2 regions of the Paenibacillus roseipurpureus genome follow, and region 2 is predicted to be linked to the other one. Evidence: a T-box and tRNA genes for the amino acid it is inferred to sense, from the RefSeq annotation. Region 2 holds a T-box; the other holds one or more tRNA genes.
What was found. The T-box of region 2 lies ahead of trpS (tryptophan--tRNA ligase). A T-box ahead of a tRNA ligase gene usually reads a tRNA of that ligase, here a tRNA-Trp.

Region 1: it encodes a tRNA-Trp, which carries the amino acid that the T-box ahead of trpS (tryptophan--tRNA ligase) is inferred to sense. The anticodon was not compared.

What each region holds. Positions count from the first base shown of each region.
Region 1 covers NZ_CP130319.1:1,135,901-1,146,190, forward strand. The annotation lists rRNA gene MJB10_RS05110 (23S ribosomal RNA) at 1-2,352, shown strand, start outside; tRNA gene MJB10_RS05115 (tRNA-Asn) at 2,518-2,593, shown strand; tRNA gene MJB10_RS05120 (tRNA-Ser) at 2,597-2,688, shown strand; tRNA gene MJB10_RS05125 (tRNA-Glu) at 2,704-2,778, shown strand; tRNA gene MJB10_RS05130 (tRNA-Val) at 2,795-2,867, shown strand; tRNA gene MJB10_RS05135 (tRNA-Met) at 2,923-2,999, shown strand; tRNA gene MJB10_RS05140 (tRNA-Asp) at 3,008-3,084, shown strand; tRNA gene MJB10_RS05145 (tRNA-Phe) at 3,108-3,183, shown strand; tRNA gene MJB10_RS05150 (tRNA-Thr) at 3,200-3,275, shown strand; tRNA gene MJB10_RS05155 (tRNA-Tyr) at 3,285-3,366, shown strand; tRNA gene MJB10_RS05160 (tRNA-Trp) at 3,380-3,453, shown strand; tRNA gene MJB10_RS05165 (tRNA-His) at 3,478-3,550, shown strand; tRNA gene MJB10_RS05170 (tRNA-Gln) at 3,573-3,644, shown strand; tRNA gene MJB10_RS05175 (tRNA-Gly) at 3,653-3,727, shown strand; tRNA gene MJB10_RS05180 (tRNA-Cys) at 3,738-3,811, shown strand; tRNA gene MJB10_RS05185 (tRNA-Leu) at 3,823-3,911, shown strand; tRNA gene MJB10_RS05190 (tRNA-Leu) at 3,932-4,010, shown strand; gene MJB10_RS05195 (sensor histidine kinase) at 4,201-5,964, shown strand; gene MJB10_RS05200 (response regulator transcription factor) at 5,957-7,570, shown strand; gene MJB10_RS05205 (ABC transporter permease) at 7,697-8,680, shown strand; gene MJB10_RS05210 (carbohydrate ABC transporter permease) at 8,696-9,640, shown strand; gene MJB10_RS05215 (ABC transporter substrate-binding protein) at 9,715-10,290, shown strand, end outside.
Region 2 covers NZ_CP130319.1:1,242,037-1,252,326, forward strand. The annotation lists gene MJB10_RS05665 (hypothetical protein) at 1-391, shown strand, start outside; partial or broken gene rnhA (ribonuclease H) at 393-1,048, shown strand; gene ilvD (dihydroxy-acid dehydratase) at 1,153-2,838, shown strand; gene MJB10_RS05680 (permease) at 3,056-4,177, opposite strand; T-box leader at 4,296-4,575, shown strand; partial or broken gene trpS (tryptophan--tRNA ligase) at 4,625-5,607, shown strand; gene MJB10_RS05690 (DUF5325 family protein) at 5,664-5,849, opposite strand; gene MJB10_RS05695 (small, acid-soluble spore protein, alpha/beta type) at 6,003-6,230, shown strand; gene MJB10_RS05700 (metal-dependent hydrolase) at 6,376-7,359, opposite strand; gene MJB10_RS05705 (hypothetical protein) at 7,487-7,777, shown strand; gene gerQ (spore coat protein GerQ) at 7,851-8,303, opposite strand; gene MJB10_RS05715 (response regulator transcription factor) at 8,433-9,122, opposite strand; gene urtE (urea ABC transporter ATP-binding subunit UrtE) at 9,343-10,038, opposite strand; gene urtD (urea ABC transporter ATP-binding protein UrtD) at 10,031-10,290, opposite strand, start outside.

The DNA.
Region 1 (10,290 bases), 110 kb from region 2:
AAAAGTCAGAGCCCTCTATATGGGTGATGGCGTGCCTTTTGTAGAATGAACCGGCGAGTTACGTTCCCGTGCGAGGTTAAGTTGAAAAGACGGAGCCGCAGCGAAAGCGAGTCTGAATAGGGCGCTTTAGTACGTGGACGTAGACCCGAAACCGTGTGATCTACCCCTGTCCAGGGTGAAGGTGAGGTAACACTCACTGGAGGCCCGAACCCACGAATGTTGAAAAATTCGGGGATGAGGTGGGGGTAGCGGAGAAATTCCAATCGAACTCGGAGATAGCTGGTTCTCCCCGAAATAGCTTTAGGGCTAGCCTCGGATGTTGTGAGTTGTGGAGGTAAAGCACTGATTGGGTGCGGGGCCCGCCAAGGGTTACCAAGTCCAGTCAAACTCTGAATGCCACAAACTTAAGTCCGGGAGTCAGACAGTGAGTGCTAAGATCCATTGTCAAAAGGGAAACAGCCCAGACCATCAGCTAAGGTCCCCAAGTGTGTGTTAAGTGGGAAAGGATGTGGAGTTGCACAGACAACCAGGATGTTGGCTTAGAAGCAGCCACCATTGAAAGAGTGCGTAATAGCTCACTGGTCGAGTGACTCTGCGCCGAAAATGTAACGGGGCTAAACACGCCACCGAAGCTATGGCTTGCACTTGTGTGCATGGGTAGGGGAGCGTTGTGTATACATTGAATTCTGACCGTAAGGACAGGTGGAGCGTACACAAGTGAGAATGCCGGTATAAGTAACGAAAAGATCAGTGAGAATCTGATCCGCCGAAAACCTAAGGGTTCCTGAGGAAGGCTCGTCCGCTCAGGGTAAGTCGGGACCTAAGGCGAGGCCGAAAGGCGTAGTCGATGGACAACAGGTGGAAATTCCTGTACCACCGTAGCCGTTATGAGCAATGGAGTGACGCAGAAGGATAGTGACGCGAGCTGATGGATGCTCGTCCAAGCAGTGAGGCTGGTTAGTAGGCAAATCCGCTAACCGTAAGGCTGGGCTGTGATGGGGAGGGAAACTTAAGTACCGAAGGTCATGATTTCACACTGCCAAGAAAAGCTTCTAGCCAGGCGAAGGTGCCCGTACCGCAAACCGACACAGGTGGGTGAGAAGAGAATTCTAAGGCGCGCGGAAGAACTCTCGTTAAGGAACTCGGCAAAATGACCCCGTAACTTCGGGAGAAGGGGTGCCTCGGTAGGGTGAATAGCCCGAGGGGGCCGCAGTGAAAAGGCCCAAGCGACTGTTTAGCAAAAACACAGGTCTGTGCGAAGCCGCAAGGCGAAGTATACGGGCTGACGCCTGCCCGGTGCTGGAAGGTTAAGAGGAGTGGTTAGGGGGCAACCCCGAAGCTATGAATTGAAGCCCCAGTAAACGGCGGCCGTAACTATAACGGTCCTAAGGTAGCGAAATTCCTTGTCAGGTAAATTCTGACCCGCACGAATGGCGTAACGACTTGGGCGCTGTCTCAACGAGAGATCCGGTGAAATTTTAATACCTGTGAAGATGCAGGTTACCCGCGACAAGACGGAAAGACCCCATGGAGCTTTACTGCAGCTTGATATTGGACTTTGGTACGATCTGTACAGGATAGGTGGGAGCCTTAGAAGCCTGAGCGCCAGCTTGGGTGGAGGCGCCGTTGGGATACCACCCTGATCGTATCGGAGTTCTAACCTGGTACCGTGAACCGGTATGGGGACAGTGTCAGGTGGGCAGTTTGACTGGGGCGGTCGCCTCCTAAAATGTAACGGAGGCGTTTAAAGGTTCCCTCAGAATGGTTGGAAATCATTCGCAGAGTGCAAAGGCATAAGGGAGCTTGACTGCGAGACCTACAAGTCGAGCAGGGACGAAAGTCGGACTTAGTGATCCGGTGGTACCGAATGGAAGGGCCATCGCTCAACGGATAAAAGCTACCCTGGGGATAACAGGCTTATCTCCCCCAAGAGTCCACATCGACGGGGAGGTTTGGCACCTCGATGTCGGCTCATCGCATCCTGGGGCTGAAGTAGGTCCCAAGGGTTGGGCTGTTCGCCCATTAAAGCGGTACGCGAGCTGGGTTCAGAACGTCGTGAGACAGTTCGGTCCCTATCTGTCGCGGGCGTAGGAAATTTGAGAGGAGCTGTCCTTAGTACGAGAGGACCGGGATGGACGTACCGCTGGTGTACCAGTTGTCTCGCCAGAGGCATCGCTGGGTAGCTATGTACGGAGGGGATAAGCGCTGAAAGCATCTAAGCGCGAAGCCCCCCTCAAGATGAGATTTCCCAGTATGTAAGACCCCTTGTAGACGACGAGGTTGATAGGTTCGAGGTGGAAGTGCGGTAACGTATGCAGCTGACGAATACTAATCGGTCGAGGGCTTAACCTAATATAGGGATCTTTTGACGAAGTCAAAAGTCTCTCAGCTTTATAGGGATCTTTTAGCGGAGCTAAAAGTCTCTCAGCTTTAAACCTTAATGTAATTACTTTACAAAGTTTCGTATCTAGTTTTCAGGGTGCAAGTCAACCTGAATTGCTTTATAGTTGTTTCTATTCCCTGATAGCTCAGTTGGTAGAGCACTCGACTGTTAATCGAGTTGTCACAGGTTCGAGTCCTGTTCGGGGAGCCATATGGAGAGGTGTCCGAGCTGGCCGAAGGAGCACGATTGGAAATCGTGTAGGCGTCACAAGCGTCTCGAGGGTTCGAATCCCTCTCTCTCCGCCATAATTTATCTTTCAAGGCCCGTTGGTCAAGTGGTTAAGACACCTCCCTTTCACGGAGGTAACAGGGGTTCGAGTCCCCTACGGGTCACCATTTTAAGTTTTAACATGGAGGCTTAGCTCAGCTGGGAGAGCATCTGCCTTACAAGCAGAGGGTCGGCGGTTCGATCCCGTCAGCCTCCATCATGTTTCTTTTGTAAGACTTGCTTTAGAAGGAAACGTGACTTATACTTAATGACGCGGGGTGGAGCAGCTCGGTAGCTCGTCGGGCTCATAACCCGAAGGCCGCAGGTTCAAATCCTGCCCCCGCAACCAAATAATGTGGAGCTGTGGTGTAGTGGCCTAACATGCCTGCCTGTCACGCAGGAGACCGCGGGTTCGAATCCCGTCAGCTCCGCCATTATGTTTCAATCAATCAAGTAAGGCTTTGTAGCTCAGTCGGTAGAGCAGAGGACTGAAAATCCTCGTGTCGGCGGTTCGATTCCGTCCAAAGCCACCATTTCTAAACTAAATAAGCCGTTGTAGCTCAACTGGTAGAGCAACTGACTTGTAATCAGTAGGTTGGGGGTTCAAGTCCTCTCGACGGCACCATTGCTTTGTGGAGGCTTAGTGAAGTGGCTAAACACGGCAGACTGTAAATCTGCTCTCTTCGAGTTCGGTGGTTCGAATCCATCAGCCTCCATTTTCCTTACCTTAGGGGCATAGTTTAAGGGTAGAACAAAGGTCTCCAAAACCTTTGGTGTGGGTTCAATTCCTGCTGCCCCTGCCAATTTGTAACAAACTTAATATTGTGGCGGTCGTGGCGAAGGGGTTAACGCACCGGTTTGTGGATCCGGCATTCGCGGGTTCAAGTCCCGTCGTCCGCCCATTATTACCAAAGCAACATAATGGGGATTAGCCAAGCGGTAAGGCAACGGACTTTGACTCCGTCATGCCAAGGTTCAAATCCTTGATCCCCAGTTTTATATGCGGAAGTGGCTCAGCGGTAGAGCATCGCCTTGCCAAGGCGAGGGTCGCGGGTTCGATCCCCGTCTTCCGCTCCATTATTACTAAGGCGCCATAGCCAAGTGGTAAGGCAGAGCTCTGCAAAAGCTTTACCCCCAGTTCGAATCTGGGTGGCGCCTCCACAAATGAATTGGCCGGAGTGGCGGAATCGGCAGACGCACAGGACTTAAAATCCTGCGGTAGGTGACTACCGTACCAGTTCAAGTCTGGTCTTCGGCACCATTGTTTTACTAACTTGATATGCCGGCATGGCGGAATGGCAGACGCGCTCGACTCAAAATCGAGTCCGAAAGGGTGGAGGTTCGAGTCCTCTTGCCGGTATAACGAAAAAAGAAGCTCATGAAATCATCTGATTTCATGAGCTTCTTTTTTGTGCTTTAACGTGTAAACACAACAAGAGTATCTAAAGTGCTATGTATATGTAGGAAACAGATAGTAAAATATGTAGGGGATGTTTACAATGAGAGTTCATACCCAATATGACAATTGAGGCGGGGTCTTTTTGAATATTGTGAATTCAGTCCGATTTAAAATTTTTATTGGTTTCGTGTTGGTTGTGGGGCCTTTGGTCTTATTTCTTATATTTAATAATGTGTATTCGATGAATGTGGTTCGGGATCAAATTTCGCAAAACTATGGCAAGCTTCTTCATCAATATGTGGAGGATACGGATAATACTCTTAAGGAGTTTGATAACTACTTATTTCATCTCTACAGCGATCCCGATGTTATTAATATGAACCTGTACGCGTTGGAAACAGATGATTATGTGTTAGCTAAGCAACGTTTATTCAATAAGCTGACGAGGCAAATGGATATATACAATATGATAAATACGTTTTTTATTTACTCGAATTCAACAGGAGATCTGCTCGTATCGACGCGAGAGAACACCTATTACTATGACCGCGTACAAACGGTGAAGGAGTTCATTGAGCAGAATACGTTGTCGCGCCCAAATGAGCGCTCGAATGGTAATTGGCTTATTATGAACGGGGCGAATGGTGACCATTATTTGATGAAAATTAATAAGGATTTGGGTGCTGATCTCAGCGGGGGCATCCTGATCAAGATGAGCACCTTGGTGGAACCGCTGAGTAAATGGAACACGGGCGAAGGCGGAGGCACGATCGTGGTTTCGCCAGAGGGCAAGATTTTGACGACTGCTTATTTTCCTGAGCAGCGGTATAACCGTATAAGTGATCAGATATCACCCGAAAAATCAGGATTTCAAATTGTGAAGGAGAGGGAGATCGATCAGCAGTTTTTGATTGTGAGAGAGGCTTCCTCTCACGCAGCACTGGATTTCGAGCTCATTATCGCGGAGAAAAACATGTTGCAGAATCTGCCTTATTTGCAGATGCTGATTTATTTTCTGCCACTAGGCGGGGCCTTCGTGCTAGGGATCTATCTGTTGTATGTGCAGCGGATTCTGTTCAAACCATTAATGCAATTGATTCGAGGGATGAGAAAGATTGCTCAGGGTGATTTGTCGACTCGTTTGCACCAAGGGAGCTCGACCGAGTTTGCGTTTCTCATTGCAACGTTTAACAACATGGTGGATCAGATTGAGAATTTAAAGATATCCGTTTACGAGGAGAAACTTCGGGTTCAGCAAGCGGAATTCAAGCATCTGCAGGTGCAAATCAATCCGCATTTTTATATGAATAGTCTTAACATTATTTACAATCTCGCGGCGCTGAAAGATACGAAATCGGTGCAGAAAATGTCTCTGCATTTGGCGGAGTATTTCCGATTTATTATGCGCACGAATCGTACGACGATGACGTTGAAGGATGAAATTGAGCATATCCGCAATTATTTGGAGATTCAAGTGATGCGATACCCAGATCATTTGAAATTCGATCTTAGCATAGGTGATACATATAGCAAATATGAGATTCCGCCGCTTATTGTTCAACCTTTTGTGGAGAATGCGGTGATTCATGGATTTACGAAGCAGTATGGGATGTTTGAAATTGTGGTGAGCGCGGATCAGGACCCCGAAGCACCAGAGGAATTTTTCCTTCTGTCCATTCGTGACAATGGAGAGGGCTTTTCGCCTGACATGCTGCAGCAACTGAATTCTGAGCAGTATTTAGAGCAATCCGGGGATGAGCATCTCGGGATTTGGAATGTTCGGCATCGATTGCATATGAATTATGGAAACAGGGTAGCTCTAAGATTTTCGAATAGACCGGAAAGAGGGGCGTTAGTCCAAATCAGGCTGCCGCTTCATACCCCCATGACGGAAGGGACGGATCAGGATGGTTAATTTATTAGTTGTGGATGACGAGAAAATTGCAGTCAAAGGCATTACAGTGGGCATTGATTGGGAGCCTCTATCGATCGGGCAAATTTTTGAAGCGCTGGATGTGATGGAAGCCAAGCAAATACTAACCGATCATCGCATTGACATTATGATATCAGATATTGAAATGCCAGGGGCCAATGGGCTGCAGCTGCAAGAATGGGTGCGAGTAAACTCTCCGCATACGGAGACCATTTTCTTGACGGGGCATGCCAACTTTGAGTATGCGCAGCAGGCCATTCGGCTTGGAAGCTTTGATTATGTACTAAAGCCTGTGGATCATGATCGCTTACAGGAGATTGTTAAGCAGGCGATTGAGAAAATTCAAGAGGATCAGCAGCAGTTGGATTTTCATGAGACATATAAGATGTATTACAGTCATTGGGTGAATGAGCTGCCGACTCTAGTAGAGAAGTTCTGGCAGGAGCTACTCAACGGAAAAATCCCCGCGAATGAGGAGCGGTTGACTCGTCATTTTCAGATGTACGATATCCCCTTGCAATTGTCTAGCACGGTCTTACCGATTCTGATCAGTGTCGAGCAGTGGAAGGAAGAGCTGAACGCACGCGATGAGGAGATCATGGAATATGCGATCCGCAAAGCCGCGACGGAGATTATTGTTGTCGATCAGCCAGGCTGCGTTATTCAAGAAAATGGGTCTACGCTTGTTTTGCTTTATTTTGCTGAGGGCAGTGAGCCATCGCAGTCGGAGCTTAAAGGAAAATGTGAAGCTTACATTAGCGCATGTCATCGTTATTTCCAGTGCAGCTTGTCCTGTTACCTAGGTGAGAAGACACCGCTGCTTAAGCTGGCATCGAAGGTTGCGGACCTTTTTCATCATGAACGAAATAATGTGACCCGAAGCAACTGTGTTCTCATGGACAATGATGCGGAATCGTGGATAAGTCATAGGCCGCAGGCACCGACTTTTTCCGATTGGATCGTGCTGCTTGAAGCTGGCAAAAAAGGCGAGCTCGTGGCCCGTATTCAAGAAACGATTAATCGTTTGCAGAAAGATGAAGTGGGTTCGGAAACGGTTGAAGCGTTCTATTACGGATTGTTGCATGTGGTGTATCATGTTTTGCACAAAAAGGGGTTAGCTGTTCATGATATGCTTCCGCCTCAGGAGCTGCAGGACTATGGCAGTGCGACACGATCCTTAAATCAATTAAGAAACTGGGCGATTCGTATTGCAACAGTTAGTTGTGACTACATGAACAGCCATCTGAAAGGCGTCTCAGCCGTTACGGCGAAGGTGTGCCAATACATTGACGAGCATATGCAGGAGGAACTCAGCAGGGAGGAGCTGGCCGCTTCGGTGTACCTGAATCCAGCTTACTTGTCGCGTTTATTCAAGAAAGAAACGGGACTCTCCATCTCGGAATACAGCATGAAAGTACGGATGGAAAAGGCGAAGAAGCTGCTTTCCGATACCAATGATAAGATCAGTTTTGTGGCGGAGCAAACGGGCTATTCTCACTTTTCATTTTTCGCAAAGATGTTCAAGAAGTACACAGGTCTTTCCCCGCAAGAGTATCGTAAAAACTTCAATGGCACGATGGATACCTAAAGCATGAGAATGTCACAAGAGTGTTCAAACGGTCACCCTACGGATAGATGCCAATTCATTGAAAATCTACAATAAGGATAGATCAAAGAGATTGAAATGAATCGGAAAGGGGAACACAGAGCATTCATGAGTGACTCAACCAATGTTGCAGCAGCAGTGAACCCGGTGAAGAAAAAGATGAAAGCAAGAGCGACAACAGGCTTTCTATGGACGGTTCGCAGGTATTGGATCTTCTATGTGATGATGGCGCCAGCCGCAATTCTACTCATCATTAATAACTACATCCCGATGGCGGGAGTTCTGATTGCTTTTAAAAATGTGAATTACACGAAAGGGATTTGGGCTAGTCCTTGGGTGGGATTCGATAACTTCAAGTTTTTGTTCTCGAGTGATGTTGCTTGGGCGATTACACGAAATACGATTTCGTATAACTTGGTATTCATCGTGTTGAACTTGGTGATAGCGGTTGCAATGGCGATTATGTTTAATGAGATGCGCAGCAAATTTCTAGCGAAATTTCATCAGAGTACGATGTTCCTGCCCTTTTTCCTCTCAATGGTTTGTGTCGCTTATCTCGTCTACGCTTTCTTAGGTGCAGAGCATGGATTCGTTAACACGGTGATTCTGCCGAAGCTGGGCATTGAGCCGATTGACTGGTACACGGAGCCCAAATACTGGACAGTTATTCTTCCGATTGTAAACACATGGAAAAATCTTGGTTACTACACGGTTATATACATGGCAGCTATCCTCGGCATTGATCATGAGTATTATGAGGCAGCTTTAATTGATGGCGCTAGCAAATGGGAGCAAATCAAACGGATCACAGTTCCTCTGATTATGCCCGTTATGATTACGATGACATTGCTTCAAGTGGGTAGAATTTTCTATGCAGACTTCGGCTTATTCTTCCAAGTAACGAAAAATGCCGGCGCTTTGTTCCCGACAACTCAAGTGATTGATACGTATGTGTATCAAACGTTCCTGACGATGGGCGATATCGGAATGTCATCAGCAGCAGGCTTGTACCAAGCGGTCGTTGGCTTCTTGCTTGTACTCGTTACGAACTTATTTGTGAGAAAAGTGAGCAAAGAAAATGCACTATTCTAAGAAGGAGTGGCTGTCGTGAGTAAAACAATATCTCTTCCTAAGCAGCGGATAGCCAAGAAACACGGACCAAACGATCTATCTCCAACAGCGAATTTGCTGGTCAATGTGTTCTTCTGGATCTACACCGCAGCTTGTATCATGCCTCTGGTGCTTGTTATTATCGTCTCTTTCTCCGATGAAAAGGGAGTTCTCATTCATGGCTACAATTTCATCCCTGAGGGTTGGAGCCTTGAAGCTTATAAATTCATGTTCAAGGATTGGCATCAAATCTTGCGTTCCTTTGGGATTTCCGTCTTCTTGGCAACGGTGGGAACAGCCATCAGCCTAGTGATGATGTCACTATATGCGTATCCCATTTCGCGCAGCGATTTTCCGCACAAAAGCTTCTTCTCGTTCTTCATGTTCTTTACCATGCTGTTCAATGGCGGGCTCGTTCCTTGGTATCTCGTTTATACGCAGATGCTGGATTTGAAAAATACGCTTGCAGCGCTCATGCTGCCCTTACTCGTATCGGCCTTCTTCGTCCTGTTGCTTAGGACGTTCTTCGCGAATTCGATCCCAATGCCGCTCATCGAAGCAGCGAAAATTGACGGGGCTGGCGAGATACGGATTTTCAGTCAAATCATTATACCGCTTTCCCTGCCTGTTCTAGCCTCTGTCGGTTTGTTCCAGGTACTCAATTATTGGAATGATTGGTTCCTCAGTCTCGTCTTTATCTCGGGGAGCAAAAACATCAATCTGCAGTTCATGATGTACAAAACCATGCTCGATATCCAATTCCTCACTTCGAATGTGCAGGCAAGTCAAGGGCTTGCTCAGGCAGGAGGCATCCTCCAGCTTCCAACGGAAACGGTACGTATGGCTATGGCCGTGCTGGGGATTGGACCTATCGTCTTCGCGTATCCGTTCTTCCAGAAATATTTCAAAAAAGGGTTAACAGTAGGAGCAGTTAAAGGTTAGTTTATAACGGCTTGTACCAGCCTCGGCTGGATTAGCATAGAAGGAAGAACTAAGAAAAGGGAGGCAGTCCATCCATGAAAGCTTTGAAAAGAAGCACTTTTGCACTTCTTACACTGACGTTTTCGTTATCACTCACCTTGGCGGGATGCTCAAAAAGCACGACAGAAACTCCAGCAAGCGCAACACCAGCACTAGCAACAAGTACAGCGCCTGCTGCTACGAAAGCAGCTACTTCTGATCTGAAGCCTTATGAAGTGAAGCTTGTGTACCCTGGTACACCGCAGCCAGATCAAGCTAAAGTAGAAGAAGCTATGAATAAAGTACTGAAAGAAAAAATCAATGCAACGATCAAATTGATGCCAATCGATTGGGGGCAATGGGATAACAAAACGAATCTCATGATCGCATCCCGCGAAGAGTTCGATATTCTTTTCACAGCGCAATGGAATGGTCACGCAGTTAACGTAGGTAAAGGCGCCCTTATGCCTCTTAACGTCTTGCTTGGCCAATACGGCAAGGGAATTACAGATTCCTTGGATCCAGCGTTCCTGCAAGGGGCGAAAATCAACGGTAAAAACTACGGTGTGCCTACAAATAAGGAATTAGCTGCTTCTGGCGGTATCGTGTATCGTTCCGATATTGCGAAAGAG
Region 2 (10,290 bases):
ATGCATCGATGTAGGTTTGCCTGCTTTATTGGCGAGCACCATGCAGAATACATCACCAAACCGCTTCGCGCCTGCCGATCGGTGGGAGCAAATGCCTTTCTTTGTATGCGGCTGCGGAGATCCCGAATGTCGAGGATTCTCCTTCGTAGTCGAGCACCTCTCGGACGAACAGCTCCAGCTCACGTATGTGGAGGAGCGAAGCAACGGTACATACCGCGAATTAGAATCGTACGTGATACCTAGTGAAGAGTATCGTAAACAAATTGCTGCGATCGGTGATACCTATCTGAAATTCATATCCACTTTGGATTATCGTCCCTATTTTCAGGATACAGTTCCCATTGTGGAGTCGCTTGTCCAACAAATACATCTGAAATTACGGAGTGAATGATATGGCTGCTGTGAAGTTTTATGTCGTGTGGGTTGGGCACAAGCCAGGTATTTACCGCTCCTGGGCAGAATGTCAGGCACAAACTAACGGGTATCCTCAAGCCAAGTTTAAGTCCTATGAATCGGAGCAAGAGGCTCGGCTAGCTTTCGAGAAAGGTTGGCAAAAGTCGCTGAATTTCGCGGGAAAAGGAACGGGAAGTTCGGCCGCTGGCTCGACAGGCAAAAAGTCTGCGACACCGGAATCCGCGCCTGAAATCGATTATGACAGTATTTCGGTCGATGTAGGCTGCTCAGGAAATCCCGGAATCGTGGAATACAAGGGCGTGGATACGCGCACGGGCGAAATTATTTTCTATCAGGGACCTATTGCCAAAGGCACTAACAATTTAGGAGAGTTTCTAGCCATCGTGCATGGGCTTGCTTATTTGAAGAAAAAGGGTAGTAAGCAAACGATTTATACGGATTCTGTGACCGCGTTGAGCTGGATTCGCAAGAAGGAAGTTGCCACCAATTTAGTTCGCGATGCGTCGACGGAAGAGATTTGGACTTTGGTGGATCGCGCGCTGAAATGGCTGCATACGAATACGTATACGAATAAAATCGTGAAGTGGGATACGAAAAAATGGGCGAGATCAAGGCGGATTTTGGCAGGAAGTAAACACATTGACGCGTTATCACACTAAAGGGAGAAATTTTGCGAGAAATGTGATATGATAGTTTCATTGTTTGGATATCAGAGAAGAATTCTAGGAGGAATTAGGAATGGCACAGTTGAAACAGCGCAGCGACATGATCAAAAAAGGCTTTGACCGCGCTCCGCACCGCAGCTTACTGCGTGCAGCCGGCGTTAAAGAGGAAGATTTCGGCAAGCCGTTTATTGCGGTTTGTAACTCTTATATAGACATCATTCCAGGGCATGTTCATTTGCAAGAGTTTGGTAAGCTTGTGAAAGAGGCAATTCGCGAAGCTGGCGGCGTACCATTCGAGTTCAACACAATTGGCGTAGACGATGGTATTGCGATGGGCCATATCGGAATGCGCTATTCCTTGCCGAGCCGTGAAATTATTGCGGATTCCTTGGAAACCGTTGTTAATGCACACTGGTTTGATGGCATGGTTTGTATTCCTAACTGTGACAAAATTACACCGGGTATGATCATGGGTGCCCTTCGCGTTAACATTCCAACGATGTTAGTGAGCGGTGGACCGATGAAAGCCGGTAAAGATAAAAACGGTAGATCGATCTCCCTATCCTCCGTATTTGAAGGCGTTGGTGCTTTCCAAGCGGGTAAATTGGATGAGGCAGGTCTTGAAGAACTTGAGCAATACGGTTGTCCGACTTGCGGATCCTGCTCAGGTATGTTCACAGCAAACTCCATGAACTGTCTAGCTGAAGGTCTAGGTCTTGCTATGCCAGGTAACGGTACGATTCTTGCTGTTGCTGAAGAGCGTAAGCAATTCGTTAAAGATTGCGCGAAGCAATTGATGGTGCTGATCGAGAAAGACATCAAGCCGCGTGATATCGTTACGATTGATGCGATTGATAACGCATTTGCTTTGGATATGGCGATGGGTGGATCCACGAACACGGTTCTTCATACATTGGCTATCGCGGCAGAAGCTGGCGTCGACTATCCGATTGCTCGTATTAACGAAGTAGCTGAGCGCGTACCTCATCTTGCGAAAATCGCTCCTGCATCTGATTGGCACATTGAAGACGTGCATTTGGCAGGCGGTGTGAGTGCTGTCATCAATGAGTTGCTCAAAAAGCCAGGTGCTTTCAACGGGGATTGCCTATCCGTAACAGCACAAACACTTCGCGAGAACGTGGCTGGCCGTGAAATTCAGAACCACGAAGTTATTCGTCCGCTATCGAACCCGCACAGCGAGCGCGGTGGACTAGCTGTTCTTTTCGGTAACTTGGCGCCTGAAGGCAGTATCGTTAAAGTTGGCGCGGTTGACAAGTCCGTTGGCGGACGTCACGTTGGGCCAGCGATCTGCTTCAACTCTCAAGACGAAGCCCTATACGGTATCGCAAACGGTCACGTAAAAGAAGGACACGTTGTTGTCATTCGTTATGAAGGACCGAAGGGCGGACCTGGTATGCCAGAAATGTTGGCTCCAACGTCGCAAATCGTAGGTATGGGTCTTGGTGCGAAAGTGGCTTTGATCACAGACGGACGCTTCTCCGGTGCATCCCGCGGAATCTCGATTGGTCACATGTCGCCAGAAGCGGCAGAAGGTGGACCGCTTGCTTTCGTTCAAGATGGCGACATCATCGATGTTGATATGGATGGACGCAAAATCGAGCTGCAAATCAGCGATGAAGAGTTTGCCAAACGTCGTGAGACTTGGGCTGGATTCCAACAGAAGATCACGACTGGTTACTTAGCGCGTTACACGAAAATGGTAACGAATGCGAGCGCTGGCGCTATTTTGAAAATCTAATTACATGAGAAGAAGCCTTACCTGGCTGCAACGGAAGTTGCTGTTGGGTAAGGCTTTTTTGACGACAATAGTCTGAACGCGGTCGCTCATCCTTGAATGGCCTCGATAGAGGTTTTCTCATGTTGCGTTTGAGCTGGCATGGTGAACTATCCCCTTCGCTCAGACCCTGCAGAAAGCTGGGTGATCTGAGTGAAGGGGATAGTGTCGTTAGTTCCTTTCACCAAAAGAACTTCATCATCATAAGTGATCCCACCAGCACGGTGATGGCAACGGCGATGGACAACTGGAGCACGAAGCGGGCTTTGAATACGGAGAGCAGCATTAGCGTACTCTTCACATCGATCATGGGCCCGAAGACGAGGAAGGCGAGTAAGGAGCCAGGTGAGAACGATTTGGCGAAGGAGACAGCGACGAAAGCATCGGTAGTTGAACAGAGGGAGAGCAGGTAGGCAAAACCCATCATAAACACATGCGATACGAAAGCGCCTTGTCCGATTGCAGATAAGCTGTCTTGGGCAACGAAGGTCTGAATAAGTGCGGTTAGCAATGCGCCTAGCATCAGGTATTTGCTCATCTCGAACAACTCGGATGTACCGTGACTGACCATGGTTAGGATGCGGCTGTTGCCGTGTGCGTGATGATGACCATGGTGGTCATGCCCGTGATCATGGCTATGATCATGATGATGATGTGAGTGAGCGGCGTGGCTATGATCATGATCGTGATTGTGATCATGACTATGGTCGTGATGGTGCCCATGGTGATGGCCACCACCATGCACGGCATCCTGCAAGGGATGCCGCAAAGGATTACTGCGCATGAAGCGAGTGAGCAGGAAGCCGATCACGAGTGCAACACCGAAGGTGAGCCCCATGCGTGAATACGCCATAGCAGGGTCGCCGCGGAAAGCCATCCAGGTGGAGGCGAAGACGATGGGGTTGAGAATGGGGCCGACGAGGATGAAGATGACGGCGATATAGACGGGCATCCCTTTGCGCATAAGGCGGCGAACGAAGGGGATCATTCCGCATTCACAGAGCGGAAACATGATGCCCAGCACACAGGCAAATAAAATGCCGCCTAATGGGTGCTTAGGTGTCATGCGTTGAATGACGGCCTCTGGGATGAAATTTTCCACGACGGTCGAGAGTAAGACACCTAGAAACATGAAAGGCAGGGCATCCAGGAAAATGTCCATGAAGGACATAAATACTTGATGCACAGATTCCGTCACCATACTGAAAGGCGGCAGCTGCCTAGTTGTCACGATGAGTGTGAGCAGGAAAGCGCAAATCAACGTGGATATCGGAAGACTCCAGCGATAAAGAGTGGAAGACAATGTGGTTGACACCCCTTTGGCCAAAAGAATCGTATGACCTAGTCTATGTACATGCTGATCTATCTAGGACAATGTCCTCGATTGACAATATGTAACAAGGGTGTATAATGAAATGAAATCAATTGCGATGATAGGAACAAGTACGTTTGTAGACTGTTTCTCAGAGAGCCGGTGGTGGGTGCGAACCGGTGAAACAAGCAGACCGAATGGATCCTTGAGCTTGAAGCTGAACATTGTGAAGACGTATTCACCGGAACCTAGGCCGGCGATGATTTCACAATTAAGTAGGCGGAACGGTAGCTCTCCGTTATCAGAGTCTGAAGGTTTACTAAGCAGCTTCATATGACGGTTGCGCAGCTAAACAAATTAGGGTGGTACCACGGTCTCTCGTCCCTTGCGGGGAGAGGCCTTTTTGTTGTTTTTAGATAAATTTCGGGAGGTTTTCGTATGAAAAGAGTTCTATCGGGTATGCAATCCAGCGGCCAGCTGACCATTGGGAATTACATTGGCGCGCTGCGCAACTTTGTAAAACTACAAGAATTACATCGCTGTTATTTCATGGTCGTGGATATGCACGCCATTACCGTGCCGCAGGATCCAGTAGCGTTGAGAGAACAAACGGAGTCCATCGCTTCGCTTTACATCGCCTCGGGTCTAGATCCGAATAAGGCATCCGTTTTCTTACAATCCCATGTGCATGCGCATGCGGAACTAGGCTGGATTATGACGACGCTCACTCACATGGGCGAGCTCGAGCGAATGACACAGTTTAAAGATAAGTCCGAAGGTAAAGAGTCTGTAGGCGCTGGGTTATTCGCATATCCTTCCTTGATGGCTGCGGATATTTTGCTCTATAACGCGGATTTGATTCCCGTGGGCGACGATCAGAAGCAGCATTTGGAGCTGACGCGCGACTTGGCGAACCGCTTCAATAACCGCTTTGGCGACATGTTCGTGATGCCGCAGCCGTACATGCCGGAAGTTGGCGCGAGAATTATGTCCCTCGACGATGCTTCTAAGAAAATGAGCAAGAGCAGTCCGAATGCAGGCAGCTACATCGCGATGCTGGATGAACCTGATGTAATCCGCAAGAAGCTCAGCCGAGCTGTAACGGATTCGGGTCGTGAAGTGAAGTACGATCCGCAGAACAAGCCAGAAGTCAGCAATTTGATGTCCATTTACTCCCATTTTGCGGAGATGAGTTTGGTAGAAATTGAGGCGAAATATGATGGCCTAGGTTATGGTCCGTTCAAAAAGAGCTGGCTGAGCATATCGTCAGCGTCCTAGAACCGATCCAACAACGGTACCGTGAAATTCGCAGTTCGGGTGAGATTTTTGATATATTGAAAAAAGGCGCAGACGAAGCGGCCGAAGTGGCCAATGCGACACTGCTCGAGGTGAAAAAACGGATGGGCTTTATCGTACGCTAATATCACCCATACGTAGCAAAAAAGCTCAACGACTCCGCGGGGTCGTTGAGTTTTTTTCATTCGGAGGGCGTATTTTTCCTGCGTATTTTGGCTTTGAGCGCAAAGCCGTAGCCGATTACGCCTAGAGAAATAACGGAGCAAGCGAGCACCATCCAAGGTTGTCTTAGGGCAATAAATAAGGAGATGCAAGCGAGCAGCAAAGTGCCGACGATTGCGAATAAGAGTGCGAGTGGTTTACTCATGGATGTAACCTACTTTCTAGAAGTTTACGACGTATTTTCTTATTTTAAACTTTTTTGAGCGCTGTGCATATAAATTCATTTCCTTCACATACTATCATTGCAAGCTTGCAAATACATCACAGATTATAGCTGACTGAAAGGAGCACGATCCTGATGGCACAAAATCGTAGTAGTAACACACTGGTAGTTCCGCAAGCCAATCAAGCTTTAGACCAATTGAAATATGAGGTAGCTCAAGAATTGGGCATTCAAATCCCTCAAGATGGTTATTATGGAAATATGGCAACACGTGATACGGGATCCATTGGTGGCGCTATTACTCGCCGGTTGGTGCAAATTGCTGAGCAATCACTCGCGGGACAGTCTGGCTTCCGCAGCTAATCAGCTAACTCCGTACTAGCATACCCGTTTTTGTAAAATAAAGTCCAGAAGCCTTCATAGCTTCTGGGCTTTTCTTTGTGTTTGCCGTGAACTACGTTTAACACAAAAAAAGCGCATTGCTGGCAATCAGCAACACGCTTTAGCTTCAATAGAGATCAACCCGCATCTTCTTCTCGAGCTTCGTATCATTGACCCAACCGACGTAGGAATCGAGTGTCTTGAAATTGTGATCCATTTTAATGACACCGACGAACGGATATTGCTTGCGGTGTCGGTAGCGAACATCCGCCCATCGGACTTCGTACCCCCAGCGATGCTCCTTTACTTCCGCACAGGTAAATGAGGAGAAATAGAGAAGCGCTTGGATGTCTTCATGCTGCTTGGAGGCCTCAATGGCGGGATGCTCGGTGCAAGTGATCGTATCCAGCCACTTCAATTTGCCATTTTTCAGCTCGCCGAGCTGGTAGGTGCCGCTGGGACGTTTCTTCACCACATTCCAGACGTAGAGATTGAATGTTACAATGAGGGTATATGTATCGCCGTGTTGGAACGTAGGGTCCTTGCGATACAGCCCTTTTTCGATAATGGCATGGTCCAGCGTTCGCCATATATAATAAAGCGCAAGAATCCCATACAGCGTAGGGAATATAAGCCCTGGCTTTGCCAAGTGGAAGGACCACATAAATAGCGCGGCAATATGACTTGTGAAAATAAAAGGATCAAAGATGTGAATGATGTTCCAGGAGATCCATTTTTCCGAGAACGGTCGAATCGCTTGGGTGCCATACGTATTAAAGCAATCGGTAAACACGTGGACACACACCGCGATGCCGATCCACATGGCAAGGTGAAGGAACGGGATGCCATGGAAGAAGGGCGCAAGTGCACCAGTAATCAGCATGGTCCATAACGGCAGGGCAGGCAAGGAATGCGAGCGTCCGCGATGATTGCGAATGTAGATCGCGTTCCCTTTGAAGCGAAGAAATCCATCAACATCGGGTATTTGAGAGCCGACAATAGTCCCGATAAAGACAGCTGTCGTTGCAGCTGTATCTCCTGCGATGCTCGGATCGATTTGTGATAGTCCTGCTAAGCCTAAGCCAATGACGAGATGAGTGCCAGTATCCAACTGTTTTTCCTCCTAAGTGTTTCTATACGGATCATTGTTGCTTTCGTTCTGAGTTGACAGGTGTAGAGACATCTTAGTATTAGTTTACCATTTTAGAGTAAAAAATAAATCAGAAGGAGATCTAAAAATGTCTAAAGTTTTTGTGGAGTATGCCATAATCCCCGAATTTCGCGACTCTTTCCTCATCTATATGCAGCAACTTCTGCAGCGGGAAGGGCGTTTGGAGCTGTTAGAAGGCACAGATCAAGAAGGACTTTTTGTAGAAATTTGGCATGAAATAACTTATGAGGATTATGTAAAGATAAAGCAGGAGCGCCTACAGGAAAACGCCGATAACGGCGGAGGCAACTGGGAGCAATGGGTAAAGGGTGGAAAGGCCAAGCTCCACATGTGGCATTTCTCATCGGTGAAGGTGTAAAGGCTGCCGCGCAGGCGCAGTAAAAAACCGCTGCTCTTTGGAGAGCAACGGTTCCGATATGGCGGATATGCGATTATCTAACTTGATTAACGCCGCCTCTGAACGGATAAGCGTAATTCAATTCTTCATCGAACGTGATGTAATCCAAATTCACCATAAGTAATAAGAAACGCATACCTGTTACAGGATCACTAATGATGATATGATCACGGCCGGCTGCTTCTAACTTGCCTTTGAAAATTTTGGCGTTCCATTGGCTGTTGTTTTCATAGGTCATGTAGAGAGTTGCCATTTTGCCGAGGTTCAAACGAAGAATATTCTCGATATAAGATTCTTCTATGGCTGGCAGTCCAGGTGTGTTAACGCCTGTTTGCAAGCCGGATCCTGGTGGTGTGAGTACGGATCCAGCTGGTGTTTGCGGGACGAATTGATTTGTTATCGCTGTTGGCACTGGGTATGCAGGATACGGATTGTTGTATTGCGGTTGCATAGCTTGATTTCCAATTTTGTAAGGATTATTTAACATGGTGAACATTTCCTCCTCGGGCTTTCGATGCGAAAGCTTCATTTTCCATAATCATCATATTGTGCGAATGCCTAATTGGTGACGGATTCTTGCTATTTTGGCAAAACAAAAAAAGCCCCAAAGGGAGCTTTAGATAGGTAAAAATTTATATCCGACGCCCCAAACCGTTTTGATGTGCCTAGGTTCCTTGGGGTCAATCTCTATCTTTTTACGAAGGTTGGCAATGTGCACATCAATCGCGCGTTCCGTCACTTGTGAATCGAAGCCGCGAACCCGATTTAACAACTCCTCACGGTTGTAAACTCGGCCTTGATTTTGCCAAAATAACTTCATGATTTCAAATTCAGAGAAGGTGGTTTCTATATTTTTACCGCCGACATACAGGCAGCGCTTCTCTAAATCCAAGGTGATGTTGCCAGCGTTAATCTCATCCGTTGGTCCGAGGGCAGATGGAAAAGCGTTCGAACGTCGCAGTAACGCCTGAATTCTTGCGGACAGCTCTCTCATCGAGAATGGTTTGCATAAGTAGTCATCAGCACCCGTTTGGAGGCCCTTCACCCGATCTGACACTTCATTCTTAGCTGATACCATTAAGATTGGTATATGTGAGGTTTGACGTATGGTCGTGCACAGTTGCATCCCATCCATATCGGGCAGCATGAGATCAAGGACGATGACATCGGGCTGAAAATCTCTAAACAGCGCCACCCCTCGACGACCATTCTCCGCACGCTTCACCTCGTAGCCATCTTCATACAGGTAAATGGACATCATTTCACCTATACTTAAGTCGTCCTCGATGATTAGTATTTTTGACATACAGGTTCCCCTCCTTTACCAATACAAAAGGTTAGGTGCTCGATATGCCGTGCGCAATAATCGATCCTATCTAATTAGATATGTTATCCTATCCAATTTGTGACGTCCAGTTTTACTTCTGAAGTCTGGGCAAAAAAGAAGCTGAAACGGACTCGGTGCCTTGTGCCAGGCCAAGTCTTTCAGCTTCTTTCGGGTGGTCGTTGTACGCTGGGAAATAGACTCATACGGTCAAATGCTTTCGCACCAGCTCCTCGCTGAGCTGTTCTGTATCCCCTTCGGCGGCAATCGTGCCGCGGTCGAGCACATAATAGTAATCCGCAATACTCGTTGCGAACTCCAAGCTCTGCTCAACGAGCAGAACGGCGATTTCGCGATTGCGTTTGATCGACTCGATGATCGCTTCGATCTCCATCACGATAGAGGGCTGGATGCCCTCCATCGGCTCATCCAGAAGCAGAAGCTTGGGGCCAGGCGCAAGCGCCCGCGCAATAGCTAATTGCTGCTGCTGACCGCCGCTGAGGTCGCCTCCTTTGCGGTGAAGCATCTGATGAAGGACAGGGAACGTTTCGAAAATGGATTCAGGCAGCTTCTTACGGCGATCAGGCGCTGCCTCTAGGCCGAGAAGCAGATTTTCTTCTACGGTTAGCTGCGGGAAGATTTCGCGGCCCTGAGGCACATAGCCGATGCCTGCCTTGGCCCGAAGATAAGGGGATTCGGATGTTATGTCCGAGTCCCTGTAATGCATTGAGCCTGATCTAGGCTTAATGAGGCCCATGATCGTCTTCATGAGTGTGGATTTGCCGACGCCATTGCGGCCCATCAGGCAAACGATTTGACCTGCACGGACCTCAAGGTTGACGTTACGAACGACCATGCTTTCCCCATATCCAGCTTCAATACCTTGAAGTTTAAGCACCGCGTTCCACTCTCCTTCCAAGATAAACCTCGGCTACTTTCTCATCGTTTTGAATGTCAGTCATATTCCCCTCTACCAAAACCGTTCCTTCATGCAGCACCGTCACGGTCTTGGCGAACTGGCGGACGAATGCCATATCATGCTCGACGACGATAATCGTTTGATTCGCGGCAATTTCGTGGAGGAGCTCACCGGTTTTTTCTGTTTCGCTATCTGTCATGCCCGCGGCAGGTTCATCCAGCAGCAAGAGAT